2 regions of the Mesorhizobium sp. M0816 genome follow, and region 2 is predicted to be linked to the other one. Evidence: predicted binding sites of a transcription regulator. Region 2 holds the regulator's gene; the other holds the start of a gene.

Region 1 (12,051 bases), on a different contig from region 2:
GCCGCCGCTGAACAGGCGGATCGGCCGGTCGAGCAGGAACGGCCTGAGATTGACTCGCTTCATCTTCTCGGCTGTCACGCGCTTCAGCCGGCGATGGTCGATGAGGACGCGCGGCGCGAACACGCCCATCGAGGCCAGCGCCATGTTGCTGGAGATCGACCGCAACGGCACGATGCCTTCGCGCTTGCGCTCCTCCGGCACCAGGCCGATGCCGGCCGCGATCGCGTCGCGCGGACTGGAAAGCTTTACCGCCTTGCCGTCGATCTCTATTGCGCCTGATGAGGCCCGGTCGGCGCCGGCCAGCAGCCGCAGCAGTTCGGTGCGGCCGGACCCGACCAGGCCGGCAATGCCCAACACCTCGCCGCGATGCAGGTCGAACGAAACGTCACAGACCTTGGTTGCCGAGGCGAGGCCACGCACGCTCAGCCTGATCTCGGGGGAAGCATGCGAGCGGTGTTGTTCCTGGGCAAGCTCGCGGCCGACCATCATCGAAACGACGGCCTTTTCCGACATCTGCGCGAGATCGACGGTTTCGACCACAACGCCGTCGCGCATGACAGTGGCGCGCTCGCAGATGCCGAACACCTCGTCCAGCTTGTGCGAGACATAAACGACGGCGACACCGTCGCGTGCCAGACCGGCAATGACTTCCGCCAGCCGTTCGAACTCGCTCGGCGTGAGGCTCGACGTCGGCTCGTCCATCGCCACGATCCTGGCGCGGTCGAGCAGCGCCCGGGCAATCTCGACGATCTGCCGCTGCGCCACCTTCAGCGAGCCAAGCGGGGCTGCCGGATCGATGGTCGGGTCGATGGCGGCCAGGGCTTCCGCAGCGCGGCTTTCCTGCTCGCGCCGTGCGACGAAGACGCCGCCGCGCGTCAACGGATGGCCGAGAAACATGTTCTGGGCGACGCTGAGGCGTGGCACCTGCTGTAATTCCTGATGGATCATCGCCACGCCGGCGGCGCGCGCCGCGACCGGGTTGTTCAGCGTCACCGGTTTGCCGTCGATCAGCACGCTTCCCGCCGTCGGCCGGTAGACGCCTGACAGGATGCGCAGCAGCGTCGATTTGCCGGCGCCGTTTTCACCGAGCAGGCCATGGATCTCGCCGGCGCCGACCGAAAAGGACACATCGCTCAGCGCCCGCACGGCCGGAAACACCTTGGAAATGCCCTCGAATTGCAGCCGGGAGATGACTGACATTGCTTCGGTTCTCCAGGCAAGGTGCCGACCCAAGGCCGGCACCCGCCGGCCCTGCTCTACTGGCCCGCTGCCGCGTCCTCGAGCAGCGCCTTGCGCACGGCGTCGCCGGCGCCGGAGTAGCGGTCGGCATTGTCCTTGGTGATCAGCGCCTGCGGCGTGGCGACGACGCGCGGCAGCTTCTGCCCGGCCACCAGTCGCAGCGCCGATTCCAGCGCCACCTCGCCGGTCAGCACCGGGAACGAATCGACGGTGCCGGTCAGCTCGCCGGCGCGGATCGAGGCGTAGGCGTCGGAAATCCCGTCGGTGCCGAACACGGCGACCTTGTCCTTTAGGCCGGCGGCCTTGACCGCTTCGACGATGCCCAGCGCCATGCCGTCATTGTTGGCATAGAAGCCGATCAGATCGGGGTGCTGCTGCAGGATGTTGGTGGCCGCGTCGTAGGAGGTCTGGCGATCCCAGTCACCGGGGACGCTGGCGACGACGTCGAACTTGCCGGCTTCGGTGATGGTGGTCTTGAAGCCGTCGGTGCGCTGGACGGCGGCGTAGACGCCGGCCTGGCCTTCGACGATGGCGACCTTGCCGCCATCCGGCCGGTTCTTGATGAACCATTTGGCGACGCGCACGCCGTTGTCGCGCTGGACATTGCCGACATAGTGCTCGGCCTGCGGGATGACCGCGTCGTTGACGTTGACCACCGGCACATTGGCTGCCTTGGCCTGTTCCATGATCGGCTGCAGGTTGGAGTCGGTCTGCGGCGAAACGAGCAGCACGTTGTAGCCTTGCGTGACCAGGCCTTCGGCGATGGTGAGCTGGCCGAGCTGGTCGCCCTCGCTCTGCGCCGCCTGGTAGACCACGGGCACGCCGGTGCGGTCGCCGAACGACTTGTAGCCCTCTCCCAGCGAGCGCCAGTATTCATTGGTCAGCGTCTTGGAGACCGCACCCGCCTTGGTACCCTCGGGCAGCTTGGGGAAGGCCCCGAACTTGGCCTCGAGCTGCGACCAGTCGATGCGATCCTTCTCGGTGTCGGAATTGAGCGGCGCGAGGTCTGCGGAAAACACCGAGCCGATGGACAGCGCCATCAGGCCAGCGGTAGCGGTGGCAAGCAGAAATTTCATGGTCCTTCCTCCCTTGTTGAACGGAATATGCGGCCGGGCCTCAGCTGTCCGGGCCGAGCATGGCTTCCTGGATAATGGCTTGCGACGCGATCGCGTCCTGACGGTCGACGGCGGCTGACATGCGGTTGTCCCCGTCCAGCCGATCGACGACGCGCAGCATGCGCTTGACAGTCGCGATGTTGACTTCGCATTCGTGGACCGGGTCGAGCCCGGTCATATCGGGAAACGTGTCGAAGTAGATGGCGCCGGCGTAGCCGTCGCGGCGGATCTGGCGCAGCAGCTCGATCGTCTGCAGCGTATGCACGGCCCCGACCATCAAGCCGTCGTCGCGCTTGGCATAGCCATCGTTGAGGTGCACGCCGAGCAGCTTGCTGTGCCGTGCCACGAGCGCAGCGGCGAAAGCCGGCTGCTCGTCGGCGTAGAGCACATGGGCGAAATCGAGCGTCACGCCGAGATTGGGCAGGCCGATCTCGCGGATCGCCAGCAACGTCGTCGCCGCATCGGGCATCAGGCTGTAGGAGCGCGGCTCGTTGGGTTTGTATTCAAGGCTGATCTGGCAATCGGGGTCATGCGCCGAAACTTCACGAATTCCATCGATTTCGTGTTGCCAGAGCGTCACATAATCGGCCTGGAAAGCATAATCGAAGCCATCCTGCCCGAGCCACAGCGTCATCAGGCTGGCGCCAGCCTCGCGCGCGGCGTCGATCCCGGCCTTGGTCATGTCGATGGCCTCGCGGCGAACGGCCGGATCCGGATTGGTGAAGGCGCCGAGCTTGAAGGCCGGGTTGGAGTAGTAGCGCATGGCGAAACCATTGATGGAAAGCCCGAGATCGCCGAGTTTGCGCGCCATTTCCGCAGGATTTTCATCGACATGGTCGGGAAAGTTGAGGTCGAGATCGGTCAACTCTGCAACCTTCGCCGCACGTGCCGCCATTTGCAGCATGGACGGTTTGCCGACAAGATCGGGCCACTCGGCCTGTGGCCGCGAGGCAAAGGAATTGAGGCGGGTGGCGAAACGGCAGACTGTCATCGGTGACCTTTCATCGTCATGACTTCACATAAAAACGATCATTTGTAAAGTTGCTAATTGTGTTCTCGGCGGCGGCGGATTCGCCATGCCCAGCCAGTTGCCACCACGCTGGGACAAGCAAGCGCGGCACTGTCACGCAAGTATCATGTTCGCGTCCTAGATCGCTTCTCCGAAGGCTTTCGCGGCATCCTCGATGCGACGCGGCGCTTTTCGGGCCCCGGCAGCTTTGTCTCAAAAGAGGATATCCATGAAAAACCTGCACCGAACCGCGTCCCTCGCCGTCGCGCTGGCGATGTTCACCGCCTTGACGCCGGCCTTGGCTGAAAACGCCGCGACCGTCGGCGGCGTCAGCTTCGTCAACAAGGGCCTGGTCGGTGTCGGCCGCATCCCGGCCAGCCAGAAGGACAAGTTCGGCGAGACGTTTGGCTCGGGCTCGGGCATGTCGATCGACGCTGCCGGCTGGACGCATGGCGCCGATGGCTATAAGGGCTCGTTATGGCTGCTGCCGGATCGCGGCTACAATGTCGTCGGCACCACCGATTACCGTCCGCGCCTCAACACGATCGCCATCGAGTTCGCCCCGATCGCGCCGGGTGCGGCACCGGCCACCGGCCAGGAACAATCGGGCCTCAAGGCGACGCTTGCCGACACCATGCTTTTGACCGACGACAAGGGTACCGACGCAACCGGCCTCGATCCGCTCAACGGCGTGCGTGCCGCGACAGACGACATGCCGATCCTGCCCGAAGCCAACGGCAAGCTCGCGCTCGATAACGAAGCGATCGCGCGGCTGCCCGACGGCACGCTGTTCATCTCGGACGAATACGGTCCGAACATCTACCGCTTCTCCGCCGATGGGCGTCTGATGTCGGCAACGCAGCCGCCGGCGGCGCTTGTCCCGATGCGTCACGGGACGCCAAACTTTGCTTCCAACAATCCGGGACCTGGTGCGGCAGACCCCGATCCGAAGGATCCCGAAACTGGCCGCCAGAACAACCAGGGCCTCGAAGGCATGGCGCTGACGCCCGACGGCAAGTTCCTGATCGCCGTGCTGCAGTCGGCACCCAGACAAGATGGCGGCGATTCCGCCTCGACGCGCCAGAACACGCGCGCGCTGGTCTACGATGCCTCGGATCCCGGCCAGCTCAAGCTCGCGCATGAATATGTCGTGCCGCTGCCGGTGTTCACCGATGCCAAGGGCAAAACCAAGATCGCCGCGCAGAGTGAAATCGTGGCGCTGTCGGACAAGACCTTCCTGATGCTGGCGCGCGACAGCGGCAACGGCCAGGGGCTGAAGGGCGACACCTCGCTCCATCGCGAGATCAGCGTCGTCGATGTGTCGGCGGCAACCGATATCGCCGGCACAGAGTTCGACAAAGACAAGCCGCTGGCGCCCAAGGGTGAACTCGATCCATCGGTGACGCCGGCCAAGCTGACGCCGTTCATCGACATCAACGACAAGAGCGAGCTCGGCCGCTTCGGGTTGCACAATGGCGCGCCGAACGACCGCAACAACCTTTCGGAGAAATGGGAGGCGATGTCGGTGGTGAGCGTCTTCGATCCAAAGCTGCCCGACGACTATTTCCTGTTCGTCGCCAATGACAATGACTTCCTCACGCAGGACGGCTTCCAGGTCGGCGCGGCCTACAAGGCCGAGGATGGCGCCGATGTCGACACCATGTTCCTGGTCTATCAGGTCACGCTCCCAAGCCTCGCCAAGAAGTAGCGGCACCCATACAGGCGGACGCGCCGAACGCGTCCGCCTGAGCTGGCGCGATTGAGCGGTCGTGCCCTTCAGTTGCGGCTCGCCCGCGCAAGGACGGTGTCCTGGTGCGTTGCAAAACCTGCGACTGACGATCCAGTCGAAGGCACTTACCTCAACATCTCCGCGTCCTTTGGCACGCCGGCATCGATCGGCTCGGCCGTCCTGTTCGACACGGCGGCGATCTTCCCGGCGGCCGACAGGTTCGGGCGCACGAAGACCGGCGCGACGCCGTCGACGCGGCTGTAGAGGTCGATAATGTCCTGATTCATGAAGCGCACACAGCCGGACGAAGCGTTCTTCCCAATGGAATCCCACTCCGGTGTGCCGTGCAGCCGATACATCGTGTCCTTGCCGTCGCGGAAGAGATACAGCGCGCGGGCGCCAAGCGGGCTCTGCGGGCCGGGCGGCATGCCGTCCTTGTATTTCGCCAGTTCCGGCCGGCGTTGGATCATTTCCGGCGGCGGCGTCCAGACCGGCCACTTCTTCCTCGCCTGAACCACGGCGCTGCCGGTCCATCCGAAACCGGCCTTGCCGAGGCTGACGCCATAGCGAATTGCCTTGCCGCCGCCGCGCACCAGATAGAGGAAGTGCTCGGAGATATCGACGACGATCGTGCCTGGTTTTTCTCCGGTCGGATCGGACACGATTTGGCGAACGAATTTCGGATCGATCTTGGCTACCGGGATTGCCGGCAGTTGATAGCCCTCATCGACGCGCGCGGCATACATGCTTGCGGCATCGCCGAAAGCCGGATCGCTTGGCGCCGCGGTCACCGGCGGCGCTGCCACGTCCGTCGTGGTGCACGCCGAAAGAGCCACGGAGGCCGCGCCCAGAGCGGATGCACCAAGAAACGCGCGCCGGTTCAGGCGCTCAAAAAACAACGGAATATCGGACATGAGCCCCCCGGCTTGCCCTGAGATCCAGGAAATGCGGTCCCACGCGTCCGTGATCAATATCCGATTCCGGAAGCTTTGAGAACATGCTTAGATCAAGGCACGCCAGGCGGAATTTGCAGCGCCGCATCGACCCGTTCCGTTAAATCGGCAATCATTGCGGACCGGACTCAAGACAAGCCTTCGCCGAGTTGCCTGCCATGGATGACAACATGCCCGCGCGCCGGCGGACCGGCGACCTCACCAGTGGGCCTATCCCGCGCACCCTTCTACTGTTTGCCCTGCCGGTGCTCGGCTCCAATGTGCTGCAGTCGCTCAACGGCTCGATAAATGCCGTGTGGGTCGGCCGTTTCCTCGGTGAAGCGGCGCTGACCGCCACGTCCAATGCCAACCTTGTGCTGTTTCTCATCCTCGGCACCGTCTTCGGCATCGGCATGGCGGCGACCATCCTGGTCGCGCAATCCGTCGGCGCCCGCGATCTGCCCGAAGCCCGGCGCATCGTCGGCACCAGCGCCACCTTCTTCTTCCTCGTCTCGGTGGTGTTCGCGGTCTGCGGCTGGATCTGGGTCGATGCGATCCTCGATGCGCTCGGCACGCCGGCCGATGCGTTGCCGCTGGCGCGCTCCTATCTGCGCATCATCTTCCTCGCCGTGCCGATGATGAACCTGCTGTCCTTCGTCATGACGGTGCTGCGCGGCGCCGGCGATTCGCGCACGCCTTTCCTGTTCATGGCGCTGGCCGTCGTGCTCGACGTCGTTTTGAACCCGTTGCTCATCCTCGGCATCGGCCCGTTCCCCGAACTCGGCATCGCCGGCTCGGCCACCTCGACGCTGATCGGCCAGACGGTAAGCGTGGTTGCCATCCTGATCGTGCTTTATGCGCGCAAGCACCCGCTGCGGCTGGCCGGCGCTAATCTCGCTCTGCTGCGGCCGGACCCGGCGCTGCTGCGCATTGTCGTCTTCAAGGGCGTGCCGATGGGCCTGCAGATGATCGTCGTTTCGGCTGCGGCGCTGACGGTGATGGGCATGGTCAACTCGTACGGCTCGCAGGTTGCAGCTGCCTACGGCATAGCCGCACAGCTCTGGACCTATATCCAAATGCCGGCGCTCGCCATCGGCGCCGCGGTGTCGTCCATGGCGGCGCAAAATGTCGGCGCCGGGCGCTGGGACCGGATTGGACGCATCGCCACCTCCGGCGTCGGCTTCAACCTTGTGCTCACCGGCATGCTCGTCGCGCTGCTGTTCGTATTCGATCGCGCGGTGCTCAGCCTCTTCCTTGGCAGCGACAGTGCAGCAATCGAGATCGCCACTCACATCAACAAGATCGCATCGTGGTCCTTCATCCTGTTCGGCATCACCATCGTGCTCTTCGCCACCGTGCGTGCCACCGGCGCGGTGATGCCGCCGCTGATCATCCTGGTGATCTCGGTGCTGCTGGTGCGCACCAGCTTCGCCTATTTCTTCCGAAGCGTGATCGGCGAGGAAGCTCTGTGGTGGAGCTTTCCGGCTGGCTCTATAACCTCGCTCGTGCTGGCCGCGGCCTATTATCGCTTCGGCCGCTGGCGCAGCCTGCACATGATCGAGAGCCGGCCGGCTGCCGGCGAACCGCCGGATACCGGCCTCGGCGTACCGCGCCAGCGCGCGCATCTTTCGCCCGAGACACCGAACGGCTGAAAGGTCGGCTCAGCGCGCGTATTTCGCGCCAAACCCGAGAGCGACCAGGGAAAAGACGACAATCATGCCGGCAAAGGCCAGGCTTGCCACGGTCGCACCTGCCACCGTCGACAGAACGCCGATGCCGATGACCGGCAGCGCGTTGCCGCAAAAACAGCAGATGAAGAAGGCCGAGACGACTTCGGCGCGCCGGTCCGCCGGCGCGATCTCGTTCACCACTTGCAAGCCGCCGCGATAGCCGAGCGCTGCCGCCACGCCGCACAAGGCGGTCCCGGCAATCATTATGGCCATCGAGGCGAAGACCTGCGCCGCAACAATCAGCGCGACGGTTGGGATCATCAGCGCGAGCGCCGCGAACATCGCGGCTCGGCTCGAAAGACGTGCTGTCGCTACAATGGTGGCGGCCGTCACGATTGCCAATTCAAAGAACAGAGCGCCGGCTTCGGCATGGTTGGTTACCTGCAGTTGCTGCGCCAAAATGCTCGGTGCGAGTGCTGCATAAAAGCCGACCAGCGCCATTGCGCCAAAGCCGGTCACCGCCGGCGCAACGAAACTTGCGCGGATGTCATCGGGCACGGAAAGCCGCGGTCGCATCGAAACGTCAGCCAGTTTCCCTGGCCGCGAAACGGTTTCCCGCGTGCGCCAGACCAGCAGGGTTACAGTCGCGAGCATCGCCAGGTAGACGACGAATGTCAGCCTGAGCGGCCAGGGCGCGTATTCGGCGAGCAACCCGGCCCCCAGCGCACCGAGGCCGAGGCCGAGAAAATTGGTGCTGGTGGCAATCGTCGCCGCCTGTGACTTGTCGTCGGTCGGGAGCAATTCGGCGAGCCAGGCGGTGCCGGTGCCCGCGCCGACGCCGATTCCCAGTCCGCTCAGAATTCGGGCGATGTCGAGCCAGGCGACATTTTCGGCGAACAGGAAAACCACCGCGCTGACGACGGCCACCGCTATCCCGGCCAATGCCATTGGACGGCGCCCGATGACATCGGACACACGCCCCAACATCAGCAGCGCCGCCAGATTGCCGATGACATAGACGGCGTAGACCAGCGTCAAAGTGATCTGCGAGAAGCCGAAGAGCTGCTTGTAGATGATGTAAAGCGGCGTCAGCGCCGTGCTGCCGGCGAAAAGAGCCGCAATCATGGCGGCCACGGCGGCCGCTGCAGCGCGGCCGCCGAGTTCGTAATCGCGCGTCATGACTTGAGCGTGAGCGGTCATTTTTCGACCTTTGATAGCGTGATATTCGGGACCTGACACTCTAACGCCGTTTTCGCGTCAGCCGTTCCCCTCCCCCTTCTTGCTCCTGACAACTTGGCTTGCTCCTGACAACTTGGGCAGCTTTTGCCGATAGCGCCGAGTGATATCCTCTTCTAACGTCAGAGGATTGTCAGGGGAGATTCATGGGCAAGGGACGAGTCGAGGCATTCACCGATGGCGTGGTCGCCATCATCATCACCATCATGGTGCTGGAATTGAAGGTGCCGCATGGCGAGGATTTTTCCGCGCTGGCACCACTCTGGCCGATCTTCCTCAGCTATGTGCTGTCCTTCATCAATGTCGGCATCTACTGGAACAATTTGCACAACATGTTCCATACCGTGCAGCGGGTCGACGGCCGCGTGCTGTGGGCGAACCTCAACCTGCTGTTCTGGCTATCGCTGATGCCGGCGACGACAGCCTTCATGGGTGAGAACCATTTCGCGCCGGTGCCGGTTGCCGTCTATGGCGTCGACCTGGCGCTCTGCGCCATCGGCTTCAACATCCTCACCATGGCCCTGCATCGACTGCACGGCAACGAGACTCTCTTCGCCAGGGCGTTGGGCAATGACCTCAAGGGAAAGATCTCGCTGGTCCTCTATCTTTCCGCCATCGCGCTGACCTTCGTCAATCACTGGATCGGTGTCTCGATCTATGTCCTGGTGGCGATGATCTGGTTCGTGCCGGACAGGCGCTTCGAGCGGCTGATCGAGAAATAGGCCCCGTCTAGCCTCGCATTGCTTTCAGCTTTTCCGCTACCGAAGCGGCAAGGTCGGCGTAGCGCTCCTCCAGCCGCTCGGCCGCCTTGATCACTGAAAAATCATGGCCGAATTTTTCCAGCGCCATGCGCAGCTTTTCGACGAATTCGGCCTGTTTTTCGAGCGCCGAAAACAGCGTCATAACTTGCGCTTCGCTGATGTCGGGATTGGCGAGCATTTGTGGCACCTCGCGGCTCATCTGGTCGCCGGTGGCGGTCTGTTCTTTCAGGATCTCGATCCAGTCGGTCAATCGTCAGGTCTCCTTTTTCGATATCAGCATGCGCAGCGCCCGCCGATGCGGTCAACCCGAAGATGCCGGTACCGGCTTGCGCGAGCCTCTTTCCGCGCTAAGTTCGCCGCGGCCAGAACAGGAGAAAATCATGACCACCGACGCCGAGATCCAGACCGCCCTGCCCGCACTTGCCTCCGGCAATGTCGCCGTCATCACCGGCGCGGCCAGCGGCATCGGCCTTGCCGCGGCCAAACGGCTGGCGGCGATGGGCATGAACATCGTGTTGGTCGATATTGGCGGCGCACGCCTCGATGAGGCCCGACGCGCCGTCGCCGCCATCGCCGGCGACAGCGCCGTACTTGCCGTCGCCACCGATGTCTCGAAGGCCGACGAACTCGACCGGCTGGCCGAAAGGACATTCGGCGCCTTCGGCGACGTATCGCTGCTGATGAACAATGCCGGCGTCGGCAACAATCCCGGCAAGCCGTGGGAGAACCGCGACGCCTGGAAACGGCTGCTGGATATCAATTTCTGGGGCGTCGTCCATGGCGTCGAGGCCTTTGCGCCGCGCATGCTGGCGGCGGGAAAGCCGGGCCTGATCGTCAACACCGGCTCCAAGCAAGGCATCACCACGCCGCCCGGCAACCTCGCCTACAACGTTTCCAAGGCGGGCGTGAAGACCTATACCGAAGGCCTGGCGCACGCGCTGCGCAACGAGCCGGGCGCCAGTGTCGCGGCGCATCTGCTTATCCCCGGGTTCACTTTTACCGGCCTGACCGAAGGTGCGACCGAAAAGCCGGCCGGCGCCTGGACCGGCGAGCAGGTCATCGACTTCATGCTGGCCTCGCTACTGCGTGGCGATTTCTACATCCTGTGTCCCGATAACGAGGCGACCCGGTCCATGGACGAAAAGCGCATGGGCTGGGCGATTGGCGACCTCATCGAGAACCGCCCTGCCCTGTCGCGCTGGCACCCGGACTACAAAGATGCTTTCGCGGCATTCATGACACGCACCGCATGATCCCGAACCGAAGATCACCGTAGCAAAGAATCGGATCCGATCTTCGCAGGTATGCGCCGGACCTTTATATCACGCCGCCGCGTGCTTCTTCGTGTTCCGCTTCTTCGCCATGGCTTTCTCGGCTGCCAACTCGGCAAGCTTCTGATCATGCCGCTTCGCTGCCTGTTCGCATTTCTTGCGGATCTCTTCGACCTCGGTCTCAGTCAGGTGTTCGATACCGATGAAGGTGTTCTGGGCTGTGCTGACCCGGATCAATTCGTCGAGCTTCGCCTGGATCGCAGCGCCATCGCGGTTCTGGGTGTTCTGGATGAGAAACACCATCAGGAAGGTGACGACCGTCGTGCCGGTGTTGATGACGAGCTGCCAGGTGTCCGAAAAGCCGAACATCGGCCCGCTTGCCGCCCAGACGACGATGATCAGGAAACAGACGGCAAACGTCGGCGGCAGGCCGGCAAAATGGGCGACGTTGTTGGCGATCCTGGTGAAAAGCTTCTCAATCATTCAAACTCCCTCAACAGCCGGGCGACGAACCCGGACGGAAGCCGAGTTCATTGTGTCTGCAGAAACAGTTGGCAGCCGCTCCTGGTTCCCTCGCGGCGGAAGGTCGCGGGTACATTGTTGGAGGAGCAGATCGCGCAGGCCGTCGGACCGCTTGCAGATAGCCCGAACTCAGGCGGCGTCGTTTTCCCAGCGGTCGAGGAAAGCCTCGATGGGCAAGGCCTGCATGTCGGGGACTGCCCTGGCCAGTTTCTCGAGCGGCCAGTCCCACCAGGCAAGCCGTTCGATCCGGGCCGCAGTTTCCGCGCTGAAGCGCTGCCGCACTGGCCTGGCCGGAACGCCGGCGACGATTGCATAGGCCGGCACGTGGCGCGTCACCACCGCGTTGGCACCGACGATCGCGCCGTTGCCGATCACTACGCCAGGCATGATCACGGCGCCATGGCCGATCCAGACATCATGGCCGATGCTGACGGCTTTCGCCCGCCGCCGGTCGCGGAACGCCTGATCGACACCCAGCCAGCGGAAATACTCGTTGGGCCGATAGCTGATCTTGTGCTGCGTCAGCCGCTCGACCGGATGCTCCAGCGCATTGATGCGGCTGTTGGC
Region 2 (12,051 bases):
TCGCCTGCAGCCGGGCCGAGAAAGAAGCCGAGAATTCCTGGACGTCGGTGGTGTGCGATGCTGTCTGGCGCGCGATTGCCAGCACCCGCGTGATCGAGTTCTTGATGCGATGCTTCATCTCCTGCAGCATCAGGTCTTTTTCCAGCAGGCTCTTTTCGGTCGTTTCGTGAAGCAGCGAGACCGCCTCATAGGCCCGCTCCTGATAGCGGGCCACCAGCGCGATGGCGCCCGCAAGCAGCAGTCCGAACAATCCGAGCATCACCGGGATGGCGCGCGAGGAAGGTTGCGAGAAAGCACTTGTCGGCCTGAACAGGACGACCCACGGCCGGCCGGCGACGGTGATCTTGCGGGTGACCAGCAGCCTGTCGCCGAGGCTCGAAACTGGCGGCGTTTCCGATTGGAACAGCAGGTTGTCGCTGTCCACCGTGCCGTCATAGATCTCGGTGTTGACCGGCAGCAATGGTGCCCGGCTGAGCGCAGCCTGGAACACATCACGGGCGCGGAAGGCCGCATAAAGGAAGCCGGCAGTCGAGGATCTCGTCGCGTTCACGGCGTCCGGCGCGGTTTCGACATTGAGCCGGACGAAGACGAGGAACCCGGTAAAGGTCTGCGCGGCACCCGTATCCTTGCCGAACTGCACGAGCCCGCTGGCGTGCTGCTGGTCGTCGGCCATCGCCTTTTCGATCGCCTCGCGCCGCGCCGGCCCGGTGAACATGTCGTAGCCGATGCTGGATTTGTTGGACGGATCCAGCGGTTCGAACAGCACGATGGGCGTACGCCACGGTAAGTTCGTGTCGGGATAGATCGGATGGCTTGCGCCGTGATCGTGCAGGATGTCGCGCTCGACCGCCGCCTCGTTGCCAGTTTTCGCCAGGCGGACGAAACCGATGCCGCGCAGGCCGGCGAAATTATTGTCGATGTCGAGCGCGTTGAAGAAGGCCTTGAACTCGCCCTGCGAGATACCGCCATTGCGTGCGTCGAACAGCGCCCGGGTCGAACGCAGCAGCGACAGGTCCAGGTCGATGCGGCTTTCGATCCGGTTAAGCGCATCGTCTGCCGTCGCCTCGAATTTAATGCGGGCCGCCTCTTGGGTGGCAAAATAGGCAAAACCCGCCATCGTCAGGCTGATCAGCGCGACGGCGATAAAAGCGACGGTCGGAAAAAGCTTCTTCAATTGCTGATACGTCCCGTGGACGGTTCGGCATCTTTATGGGCAAGTCCTGACGCCAACACAATGGCGAGGCCAAAGCATGGTGACGGCTGGCACATTTTGGCGGCTTGTGATTAGCCGGCTAATTCTCGTTCATGCGGCGATCTTCAGCGCGCCCGGCCCCGGAATGGCGCCGGGTGGGCACTTGCCGAGGATGATCATGCCGAGCACCTCGTCCTGGGTGACGTCGGTTGTGCGCGCCGTTCCGACAACCCGACCGTTCTTCATGACGCAGACACGGTCGGCAAGCTCGAACACGTCGTGAATATCATGGCTGATCAGGAAGATGCCGATGCCGTCGGCCTTGAGCTGCCTGACCAGTTCGCCGACCTGCGCCGTCTCTTGCGGCCCGAGTGCCGCCGTCGGCTCGTCCATGATCAGGATGCGAGCATTGAACAGGATGGCGCGGGCGATCGCCACCGACTGCCGCTGGCCGCCCGATAGCTTTACCACCGGCTCCTTGAAGCGTTGGAAACGCGGATTGAGCCTGCCCATCACCTTGCGCGCCTCGGCCTCCATGGCGACGTCGTCGAGCGTACCCCAGCTGGTCATCAGCTCGCGGCCGAGAAACAGGTTGGCGGCCGCATCGACATTGTCGGCCAGCGCCAGCGTCTGGTAGATCGTCTCGATGCCGTACTTCTTGGCGTCGCGGGGATTGGAGATCGAAGCCTCCTCGCCGTTGACGAAAATCTGGCCCGCATCGCGCTTGTAGGCGCCGGACAGGGTTTTTATCAACGTCGACTTGCCGGCACCGTTGTGACCGAGCAAAGCCATCACCTCGCCCGGGAAAAGGTCGACAGAGGCATCGTCGACGGCGCGAATGCCGCCGAAAGCGATGGAGATGTTGCGCATGTCGATCAGCGGCGTGGGAGCGGTTTTGTCTGCCATGCTCGTCCTTCCTCCCTATAGATCCTGCTTGAGCGTCAAGTTGTACGAAAACCGGTTTCCACCTTGCGGGATCATGCTCAGACCCGTTTGCGATAGACGGTATCGAGCCACACCGCGACCACCAGCACGGCTCCGACAACGATGCTCTGCAGCGGCGAATCGATGCCGAGCAGCACCATGCCGGACTGCAGCGACTGCATCAAAAGCGCGCCGAGCATGGCGCCGAGCACTGTGCCGGAGCCGCCGGCGAGCGACGTGCCGCCGATCACCGCCGCCGCGATGACCAGGAGCTCGTCCAGCGTGCCCAGCGCATTGGTCGACGAGTTCTGCCTGGCTGACGAGATCGCTGCGGCGATCGTCGCCAGCACGCCCATGATCATGAACACCTTCATGGTCACCCAGCGCGTGTTGATACCGGCAAGGTTGGCTGCTTCCGGATTGCCGCCGATGGCGAAGACATAGCGGCCGAAACGGGTACGCTTGGCGATGAAGGTCATGATCAGCCCTACGGCTACAGCCATCAGCACGGGTATGGCGATGCCATGGGCGATGAACAGCCCGCCTTCGGGAACGGTTATATTGTTGGCCGCCGCATATCTGTTCACGATGCCGACCGGCCAAGGATAGGAATTGGCAAGCCATATGGCGCCCATGATGACAAGGCAAGTGACGGCCCCGAGGAACGTCTCGGCCCAGATCGGGCGTAACGGGAAGCGGAACCGCTTGCGCTGCACCCGCCCGTTGAGCAGCATGAACACAACCGCCAGGCACGCGACAATTCCGACGATCCAGCTCCATCGCGCACCGATCGAACCCGTCGGTCCGCCGCCCATCAGCTGGAAAGTGGCATCTAGCGGCGCAATCGTCTGCCCACTGGCGACCCACCATGCGGCACCCCGCCAGACCAGAAGGCCGCCCAGCGTCACGATGAAGGCCGGCACCTCGAGATAAGCGATGATGTATCCCTGGAACGCTCCGATCAGAAGGCCAAGCGCCAGGCCGATGGCCAGCGCCAGGATCCAGATCCAGGGGTTGCCTAATTGCAGACCGACCATTCGCACCAGGAAATGCACCTGCGCAAAACCCATGACCACGCCGATCAGGCCTTCGGCGGAGCCGACCGACAGGTCGATATTGCGCATGACGATAACCAGCACCATTCCGGCGGCCATTATGGCCACGGCCGAAGTCTGCACCGACAGGTTCCAGAGATTGCGTGGCGTCAGGAAGGTCCGGCTGTCGAAGTCGAACGGATTGACGCCGAGCCGTACGCTGGAAATGACATGCAGGCCGACCCAGATGACCAGCAGCGCGCCGACCATGCCGAGCATGCGCGTGTCGAGTTCGGTTGCCTTGAGAAATCGGGCAACGATGCCGAGCTCGGATTCCCGTGCCCGGTCTGCCGTGCTGTCGACCGGCGTGTTGGACGTCGTGTCGGTCATGATGTTTCTCCCGCCGGGTTGCCGTCTGCCGCGGATGCCGGAAGCAGCCTAGAAGTTATCCGCCGGAAGCGGAAAAACAACTCTTGTTGAAAAAACGCCGCGGCGAGCGGCCGCGGCGTTCGGACTTCTCGGAAACGTCGGCTCAGTTGCAGACTGCAACAGCGCCAGCCGTCACGCCGGCGCAGACCTCTTCTTTCTTGATCCAGCCGGCGTCGATGACGACGTTGAGGTTGTCCTTGGTGATGGCGACCGGGGTCAGGAACAGCGACTTGACGGTATTGCCGCCGGGCGTGGTGAAATCCTTCACGCCGGCAATGTCGGTCATCTGCTTGCCGTCGGCCAGTTGCGAGGCGATCTCGGCGGCATTCTTGCCGAGCTCGCGCGCATCCTTCCACACCGACACGGTCTGGGTGCCGAGCGCGATGCGGTTCAGCGCGGCGTGGTCGCCGTCCTGGCCCGAAACCGGAACCGATCCGGCCAGCCCTTGCGCCGTCAGCGCGGCGACGACGCCGCCGGCAGTGCCGTCATTAGCGGCGACCACGGCATCGACCTTGTTGTCGTTGGCGGTCAGGAACTGTTCCATGTTCTTCTGAGCGTTGGCCGGCAGCCAGCCGTCGGTATAGGCCTCGCCGACATTCTTGATCTTGCCGCCGTCGATGGCCTCCTTCAGCACCTCCATCGAACCGGCAAACAGGAAATCGGCATTCGGATCGGAACCCGAACCCTTGATGAAGACGTAGTTGCCTTCCGGCTTCACCTTGAAGACTTCGCGGGCCTGCATGCGGCCGACTTCCTTGTTGTCGAAGGTCAGATAGAACACGTCCTTGTTCTCGATCAGCCGGTCATAGCCGACGACCGGGATGCCTTCGTCCAGTGCCTTCTGCACGGCCGGCCCGATGGCCGAGGCGTCCTGCGCCAGGATGATCAGTGCGTTGGCGCCCTGCGAGATCAGGCTCTCGACGTCGGTGAGCTGCTTGCCGGGGTTGGACTGTGCGTCGGCGGAAATATACTTGTCGCCTGCGGCCTCGATGGCCGCCTTCATTGCGGCCTCGTCTGTCTTCCAGCGCTCTTCCTGGAAGTTCGACCAGGAAACGCCGATGACCTTGTCTTTAGCCTGCGCCACCGACGCCAGCGCCAGCGTCATGGCGACACCCGCCAGAATGGCGGTCGTGAATTTCTTCATCATATCCTCCCTGCGCCGCGTACGGCGTGACCAATTGGCTCAAAGACCAGCTTAGAAGCTCTAATTTTTTCGAGCCTCGAAAAAATACTGGCCCGATCTCCGGCTGCTGTCAACATCGATTCTGATGGATTTTGATGACTCTGCGAGTTTTTTCGAGCGTCGGAATAAACGATGACAGCGCCACCTGCATCTGACACTATTTGCCTGCATTCGACACTATTTGTCGGACATTACCGACGGCTTCCGGTTCATGAGCGGCCGCGGCAACCGGGAGGAAAGCAAAACAATGTCGGTCGGAATCCGCCATGACGATTTGCGCCGGCGCAACCGGGCGATGGTGATCTCGGCGGTGCGCCGGGCCGGCCAGCCATCGCGTACTGAGATCGCAGCTACCACCGGCCTCAGTCATTCGACCATATCGGCGATCTCTTCCGACCTGATACGGGAAGGCATCCTCGCCGAGAGCAAGGCAAGTGAGCCCGTTTCGTTGAAACGCGGTCGTCCGCAGGTCGGCCTCGCCCTCAACCCGGAAGCGGCGGCGGTGCTGACCGTGGTGTTGTCGCTGAATTTCCTGTCGGCCGCCATTATCGACTATACGGGACAGGTGGTCGCCGAGGAACAGCGCCGGCTGGACACGCTGACCATGCCGCGCGACGAGCTGATCCGTGAATGCATGGCCATCGTCCGGCGCCGGCTGCAGGATCCAGACCTTGACGTCCGCAGTGTCGCCCGCATCGCCCTGGCGATTCAGGGCATTACCGACTCCCCTGCACGCGCCATGCTGTGGTCGCCGATCACGCCGCAGACCGACATCGCCTTTGCCGACATGCTGGAGGACGAATTCGGCATCCCGGCAACGGTGGAGAACGACTGCAACATGATGGCGGTGGCTTTGCGCTGGCGCAATCCGGATCGCTATCGCGACGACTTCATCGCCATCCTGCTTTCGCATGGCATCGGCATGGGGCTGGTGCTGAAGGGCGAACTGTTCACCGGGACGCATTCCTCGGGCGGCGAATTTGGCCACATGATCCATCGTCCGGGCGGCGCGCTCTGCCGTTGCGGGCGGCGCGGCTGCATCGAGGCCTATGCCGGCAACTACGCCATCTGGCGCAACGCCAGGCAGATGAGCGAAGACAGCGAGCCGGTCGCCGACGTCAGCGACGCCGACATGCGAGCACTGGCGGCCCGGGCGCGCGAGAAAGATGGGCCGGAACGCGAGGCCTACCGCAAGGCCGGCGAAGCGCTGGGTTTCGGTCTCGGCTCGCTGTTCGCGCTGATCGATCCGGCACCGGTCGCGATGGTCGGCGCCAGTGCCGCCGCCTTCGATCTGATCGAGCCGGCCATGCGGAAGGCAATCGCCCAGACCGCCGGCGGCCAGCATTCAGGCTCGATCTCCTTCGATACAGAGCCGAACGAATTGCCACTGATCCGCGAAGGCTGCGCGATGCGGGCGTTAAGCTTCGTCGACCAGGAGATTTTCGCGCCGGGCGCGCAAATGAGGCCCAGCGTCAGAAAGAACGTAGCCTGACCAGGCGGGTCAATCTTCCCTGATCGCATAGCCGGCACCGCGGATGGTGCGGATGACATCCGGCATCCGGCCGTTGTTGACGGCTTTGCGCAGCCGCCCGACATGCACGTCGACGGTGCGTTCGTCGATGTAGATTGTCTCGCCCCAGACATTATCGAGTAACTGGCTGCGCGAGAAGACACGGCCCGGATGCCGCATCATGAACTCGAGCAGCCGGAATTCGGTCGGCCCGAGCCTGATTTCGCTCTTCTTGCGATAGACCCTGTGCGATTCGCGATCGAGCACGATGTCGCCTACCTTCAGCACGCTGGACAGCACTTCCGGCTTGGCGCGCCGCAGCAGCGCCTTGACCCTGGCCATGAATTCCGGTGTCGAAAACGGTTTGACCAGATAGTCGTCGGCGCCGGTCGAAAGACCGCGCACCCGGTCGCTCTCCTCGCCGCGCGCGGTCAGCATGATGATCGGCAGCCGCTCGGTTTCGGGGCGCACCCGCAACCGACGACAGAGCTCGATGCCGGAAACCGCTGGTATCATCCAGTCGAGCACCAAAAGGTCGGGCACATTCTCCTGCAAACGGATCTCGGCTTCGTCGCCGCGTGTCACCACCTCGACCTGGTAGCCTTCGGATTCGAGATTGTAGCGGAGCAGCACACCCAACGGCTCCTCGTCCTCCACCACCATTATGCGTGGTGCGATCATCGGCTGGGCACCCCCATCATGTCACCGGTGCGGACATTGTCGTTTCGTCCTGCTTCGGACGATTGACCGGCAATTGCTCGCCGGTCAGCACATAATACGCATTTTCGGCGATGTTGGTGACATGGTCGCCGATCCGCTCCAGATTCTTGGCGCAGAACAGCAGGTGCGTGCAAGCGGTGATGTTGCGCGGATCTTCCATCATGTAGGTCAAGAGCTCGCGGAACACGGACGTGTATTTGACGTCGATGCGCTCGTCGGCGGCACGCAGCTTGGCCAACGCGGCCGCATCGCCTGCAGCATATTCCTCGATGACACCCTGCACCTGGATGAGAACCAGCTGCGCCATCGCGTCGATGGAATGCGACAGGTCCCGCGGCGTGGCGCTGAGGCCGACCGCACTCACGCGCTTGGCGATATTCTTGGCAAGATCGCCGATGCGTTCGAGGTCGCCCGCCATGCGGATCGCTCCGACCACATGGCGAAGATCGTGGGCCATCGGCTGGCGTTTGGCGATCAGGGTTATGGCGCGGTCGTCCAGTTCGCGTTGACGCGCATCCATGATGGCGTCGTCGGAAACGACGCGTTGCGCCAGCACGTTGTCGGAATTCAACAGGGCCTTGGTCGCCCCGCCGACCATCGAACCGGCGAGGTCGGCCATGTCGCGGATCAGCTTGCTGATCTGCTCGAGATCCTCGTCGAAAGAAGCGACTGTGTGTTCGCCCATGGTCCTGTCCTCATATGCATGATCGGAACGGCTCAGCCGAAGCGGCCAGTGATGTAGTCCTGCGTGCGCTTCTCGCGGGGCGACGTGAAGATCTTCTCGGTCCGGTCGAACTCGACCAGTTCACCCAGATACATGAAGGCGGTCTGGCGCGACACGCGCGCCGCCTGCTGCATGTTGTGGGTGACGATGACGATCGTGTAGTCGGCTTGCAATTCGTCGATCAGTTCCTCGATCTTGGCAGTCGACAGCGGGTCGAGGGCCGAAGCCGGTTCGTCGAGCAGAATGACTTCCGGCTTCACGGCCACGGTGCGGGCGATACAGAGCCGCTGCTGCTGGCCGCCAGATAGGCTCAAGCCGCTGGCGTTGAGCTTGTCCTTGACCTCGCTCCACAGCGCGGCGCGCTTCAACGCCTGTTCGACGCGGCCGTCCATCTCGGACTTGCCGAGGTTCTCGTAGAGCCTGACGCCGAAGGCGATGTTCTCGTAGATCGACATCGGGAACGGCGTCGGCTTCTGGAACACCATGCCGATCTTGGTCCTGAGGAGGTTGAGATCCTGCGACCGGTCGAGAATGTTCTTGCCGTCGAGCAGCACCTGGCCCTCGGCCATCTGTTTTGGGTAGAGCTCATAGATGCGGTTGAACACACGCAGCAGCGTCGATTTCCCGCAGCCCGAAGGGCCGATGAAGGCCGTGACACTGCGCTCAGGCAGCGACAGGCTGATGTCCTTCAGCGCCTTGCTCTGGCCGTAGTAGAAGTTGAGATTCTTGACCTCGATCTTCGTCTTCTCGGCGACCGTTTCGGCCATCGTCATGTCTGGGGACAACATCTGTGTCATCTGTCCTCTCTGCGTCCGGTAAGGCTGCGGGCGAGGATGCTCAAGCCCAGAACCGTCAGGGTGATTATGAGTGCGCCGGTCCACGCCAGTTGCTGCCATTCCTCGTAAGGGCTGAGAGCGAACTGGAAGATGGTCACCGGCAGGCTGGCCATCGGCGCGTTGATATTGCTGCTCCAGAACTGGTTGTTGAGCGCGGTGAAGAGCAGCGGCGCCGTCTCGCCGGAAATGCGTGCTATCGCCAGCAATATGCCGGTGACGATGCCGGACAATGCGGCGCGGTAGGCGACCGAACGGATCACCACCCAGCGTGGCGCGCCGATCGCGGCACCGGCTTCACGCAACGCGTTCGGCACCAGGTTGAGCATGTCTTCAGTGGTGCGCACGACCACCGGAATGACCAGGATGGCAAGCGCAACGGCGCCGGCAATGGCCGAGAAATGTCCCATTGGCCGCACCATCAGCTCATAGACAAACAAGCCGATGATGATCGACGGCGCCGACAACAGGATGTCGTTGATGAAGCGGACGACGGTGGTGATGCGCGAAAAGCGTCCATACTCGGCCATGTAGGTTCCCGCCAGCACGCCGATCGGCGTGCCGACGACAACGGCGATGATCGTCATCAGCAGGCTGCCCGCGATGGCATTGAGCAGGCCGCCGGCCTCGCCCGGTGGTGGCGTCATCTCGGTGAAGACCGCGAGCGAAAGCCCGGCTGTGCCCTTATAGACCAGTGCGCCGAGAATGAGCGCCAGCCAGGCAAGCCCGATGCCGGCGGCGACGACGCAAAGCGCCATCATCACCGAATTCCTGGCTTTGCGGCGGCTGTGGAGCGATGAGGATGTCGACATCGGTCAGGCTCCCGTACGGGCATCGATCCGCATCAGCATATAGCGGGCGGCGGCAAGGATCAGGAAGGTGATGGCGAAGAGGATCAGGCCGAGCGCCACCAGCGAGGAGGTGTAGAGGTCGCCGTCGGCCTCGGTGAATTCATTGGCGATGGTCGCCGAGATCGTCGTGCCCGGTGCGAACAGGGAGGCACTGATGCGATGCGCGTTGCCGATGACGAAGGTCACTGCCATGGTTTCGCCGAGTGCCCGGCCGAGGCCAAGCATGACGCCGCCCATGATGCCGATGCGGGTATAGGGAATGACCACGCGCCGGGTCACTTCCCAGGTCGTGCAACCGATGCCGTAGGCCGATTCCTTCAGCACCGCCGGCACCGTATCGAAGACGTCTTTGGTGATCGAGGTGATGAAGGGCAGCACCATGATGGCAAGGATCAGCGCCGAGGTCAGAAGGCCGATGCCGTAAGGAGGGCCAGCGAAAAGGCTGGATAGTCCCGGCACGCCGTGGAAGACGTTGATGATGAAGGGCTGTATCGCCGTCTGCAGGAACGGCGCGAACACGAACAGGCCCCAGATGCCGTAGATGATCGAAGGAATGCCGGCCAACAGCTCGACCGCTATGCCGATCGGGCGCCTGAGCGGGCGCGGGCAGAGCTCGGTGAGAAAGACTGCAATGCCGATGCCGATCGGAACCGCGATCAGTATGGCGATGGCCGCCGTGACCAGGGTGCCGTAGATCGGCGCCAGTGCGCCAAATTTTTCAGTGACCGGATTCCAGCTTTCAGTCGTCAGGAAGGAGAAACCGAAGGACGACAGCGCCTGCCACGAGCCGGCAAACAGCGAGATCGCGACACCGCCGAGGATGACCAGCACAAGAATTGCGGAAGCGCGGGTGAGTCCGCGGAATATGGCATCTGTGAGCGCGAAGCGCCGCACCGTAGCTTCCCTGGCCCGGGCTGCTGCAGATGATGGCATGGCATCGGAAGCGATGGTCATTGGGTCCTCGCGATTAAAGGCAACAGGGAGGGCGCCATCGACGCCCTCCCTGGAGGAGATTACATAGCCGAGTAGAGCGGCTTGCCGTCGTCGCCGACGACTTCCTTGGCCCACATGGCCTTGACGCTCTCAACCACCTTGTCGGGCATCGGAACGTAGTCTAGCTCGCCGGCCATCTCGTCGCCCTTGTCGTATGCCCAGGCGAAGAATTTGAGCGCTTCGCCGGTGGTCGCGGCATCATCCGGCTTCTTGTAGAGCAGGATCCACGTTGCCGCCGTCATTGGCCAGGACTCGGCGCCCGGCTCGTTGGCGAGGATGACGCCATAGCCCGGCTGCGAGCTCCAGTCGGCATTGGCCGCTGCCGCCGAGAACGCCGCCGCGGCGGGCTCGACCTTCTTGCCGTCCTTGTTGATCATATCGGTGTGGGTGAGCTTGTTCTGCTTGGCGTAGGCATATTCGACATAACCGATCGCGCCGCCGGTCTGGGAGACGTTGTTGGCAACGCCCTCATTGCCCTTGGCGCCGATGCCGACCGGCCATTCCACGGCCTTGTCGACGCCGACCTTTTCTTTCCAGTCCGCGCTGACGTCGCCGAGGTAATAGGTGAAGTTGAACGTCGTGCCCGAACCATCGGAACGGTGAACGACCGCGATCGCCTGCGAAGGCAGCTTGACGTCGGGATTAAGCTTCTTGATCGCTTCGTCATCCCAGCTCGTGATCTTGCCGAGGAAGATGTCGGCCAGCGTCGGGCCGTCGAGAACCAACTCGCCCGGCTTGATGCCTTCGAGATTGACGACGGGAACGATGCCGCCCATCACCATCGGGAACTGAGCCAGTCCGGTCGCTTCAAGCTCGTCGCCCTTGAGCGGCGCATCCGAAGCGCCGAAGGTAACGGTCTTGGCTTTGATCTGCTTGATGCCGCCGCCGGAACCGATCGACTGGTAGTTAAGGCCAACGCCGGTGTCTTTCTTGTAGGTGTCGGCCCACTTCGCATAGATCGGGTAGGGGAAGGTGGCGCCGGCGCCGGAGATGTCCGCGGCGAGCGCGGCGGACAGGGTGAGGGTGGTCGTCGCCGCAGCCATTGCAATCGCAACGGCCGCCGAGCGGATGAAATGTCTCATGTGGCCTGCTCCTGTTCGGAATATGGTCTCTCGGCGCCATTCCTCCGGCGCCCGCTGAGGCCAATAGTCCCCGATTATTACAGTCGCATGACAGTTTCATGTCGCTCCGGTAACGTCGCCCAGCCGGAGTAAGAAGGAGCGGCCGCGGGCTTTGTCGGAATGGCCGCGGTTTGCCGCTGGAATCAGCAGCTTGCGTGAATTCCGGCCGGCATCGTCTGCTCGGCGATCGTAGCCACCGGCTGTAAAAGAAAAAAGCCGGACGGGAGCGCGTTGCATGCAGCCAGAACGTGTCATGGCCGCGCCATCGCCGAAACAGGTCCGTTGGGGTAAATCTGACACTGTTTCTTGCCGGCGGTCGCTGCTCCCGCCCGTAACTGGAGGAGCGGAACTTCGAATATCCCATTGTCGCCACTGAGCGCGGCTTTGGTATGGTGCGATCGCACCATGGCCTTACGCTGGAAGCGTTGACGAATCGCAAGGTTCTAACTCGCGCTGGACCTCCATCCGCGCCCGACCCGGCGCTCGATCTTCGAGCACCGCCTTCGACTGGAAGTGCGACGACTCTACTTCACGGTA

What was found. The regulator PhoB, encoded in region 2, activates phosphate uptake and scavenging genes when phosphate is short. The targets are predictions, from matches to a motif close to TGTCATNNANCTGTCAT.
Region 1: the regulator PhoB is predicted to act here: its motif matches at 3,476-3,492, upstream of NKI17_RS17955 (esterase-like activity of phytase family protein).

Annotation. Positions count from the first base shown of each region.
Region 1 covers NZ_JAMYOT010000010.1:153,358-165,408, forward strand. The annotation lists gene NKI17_RS17940 (sugar ABC transporter ATP-binding protein) at 1-1,200, opposite strand, end outside; gene NKI17_RS17945 (sugar ABC transporter substrate-binding protein) at 1,257-2,315, opposite strand; gene NKI17_RS17950 (TIM barrel protein) at 2,356-3,345, opposite strand; gene NKI17_RS17955 (esterase-like activity of phytase family protein) at 3,593-5,071, shown strand; gene NKI17_RS17960 (L,D-transpeptidase) at 5,218-6,006, opposite strand; gene NKI17_RS17965 (MATE family efflux transporter) at 6,204-7,676, shown strand; gene NKI17_RS17970 (MFS transporter) at 7,686-8,894, opposite strand; gene NKI17_RS17975 (TMEM175 family protein) at 9,077-9,652, shown strand; gene NKI17_RS17980 (hypothetical protein) at 9,660-9,941, opposite strand; gene NKI17_RS17985 (SDR family NAD(P)-dependent oxidoreductase) at 10,072-10,944, shown strand; gene NKI17_RS17990 (low affinity iron permease family protein) at 11,014-11,445, opposite strand; gene NKI17_RS17995 (DapH/DapD/GlmU-related protein) at 11,614-12,051, opposite strand, start outside.
Region 2 covers NZ_JAMYOT010000008.1:35,204-47,254, forward strand. The annotation lists gene NKI17_RS14095 (CHASE domain-containing protein) at 1-1,174, opposite strand, end outside; gene NKI17_RS14100 (ATP-binding cassette domain-containing protein) at 1,304-2,098, opposite strand; gene NKI17_RS14105 (sugar ABC transporter permease) at 2,176-3,540, opposite strand; gene xylF (D-xylose ABC transporter substrate-binding protein) at 3,683-4,723, opposite strand; gene NKI17_RS14115 (ROK family protein) at 5,010-6,254, shown strand; gene phoB (phosphate regulon transcriptional regulator PhoB) at 6,264-6,953, opposite strand; gene phoU (phosphate signaling complex protein PhoU) at 6,970-7,677, opposite strand; gene pstB (phosphate ABC transporter ATP-binding protein PstB) at 7,710-8,513, opposite strand; gene pstA (phosphate ABC transporter permease PstA) at 8,510-9,361, opposite strand; gene pstC (phosphate ABC transporter permease subunit PstC) at 9,365-10,354, opposite strand; gene pstS (phosphate ABC transporter substrate-binding protein PstS) at 10,414-11,475, opposite strand.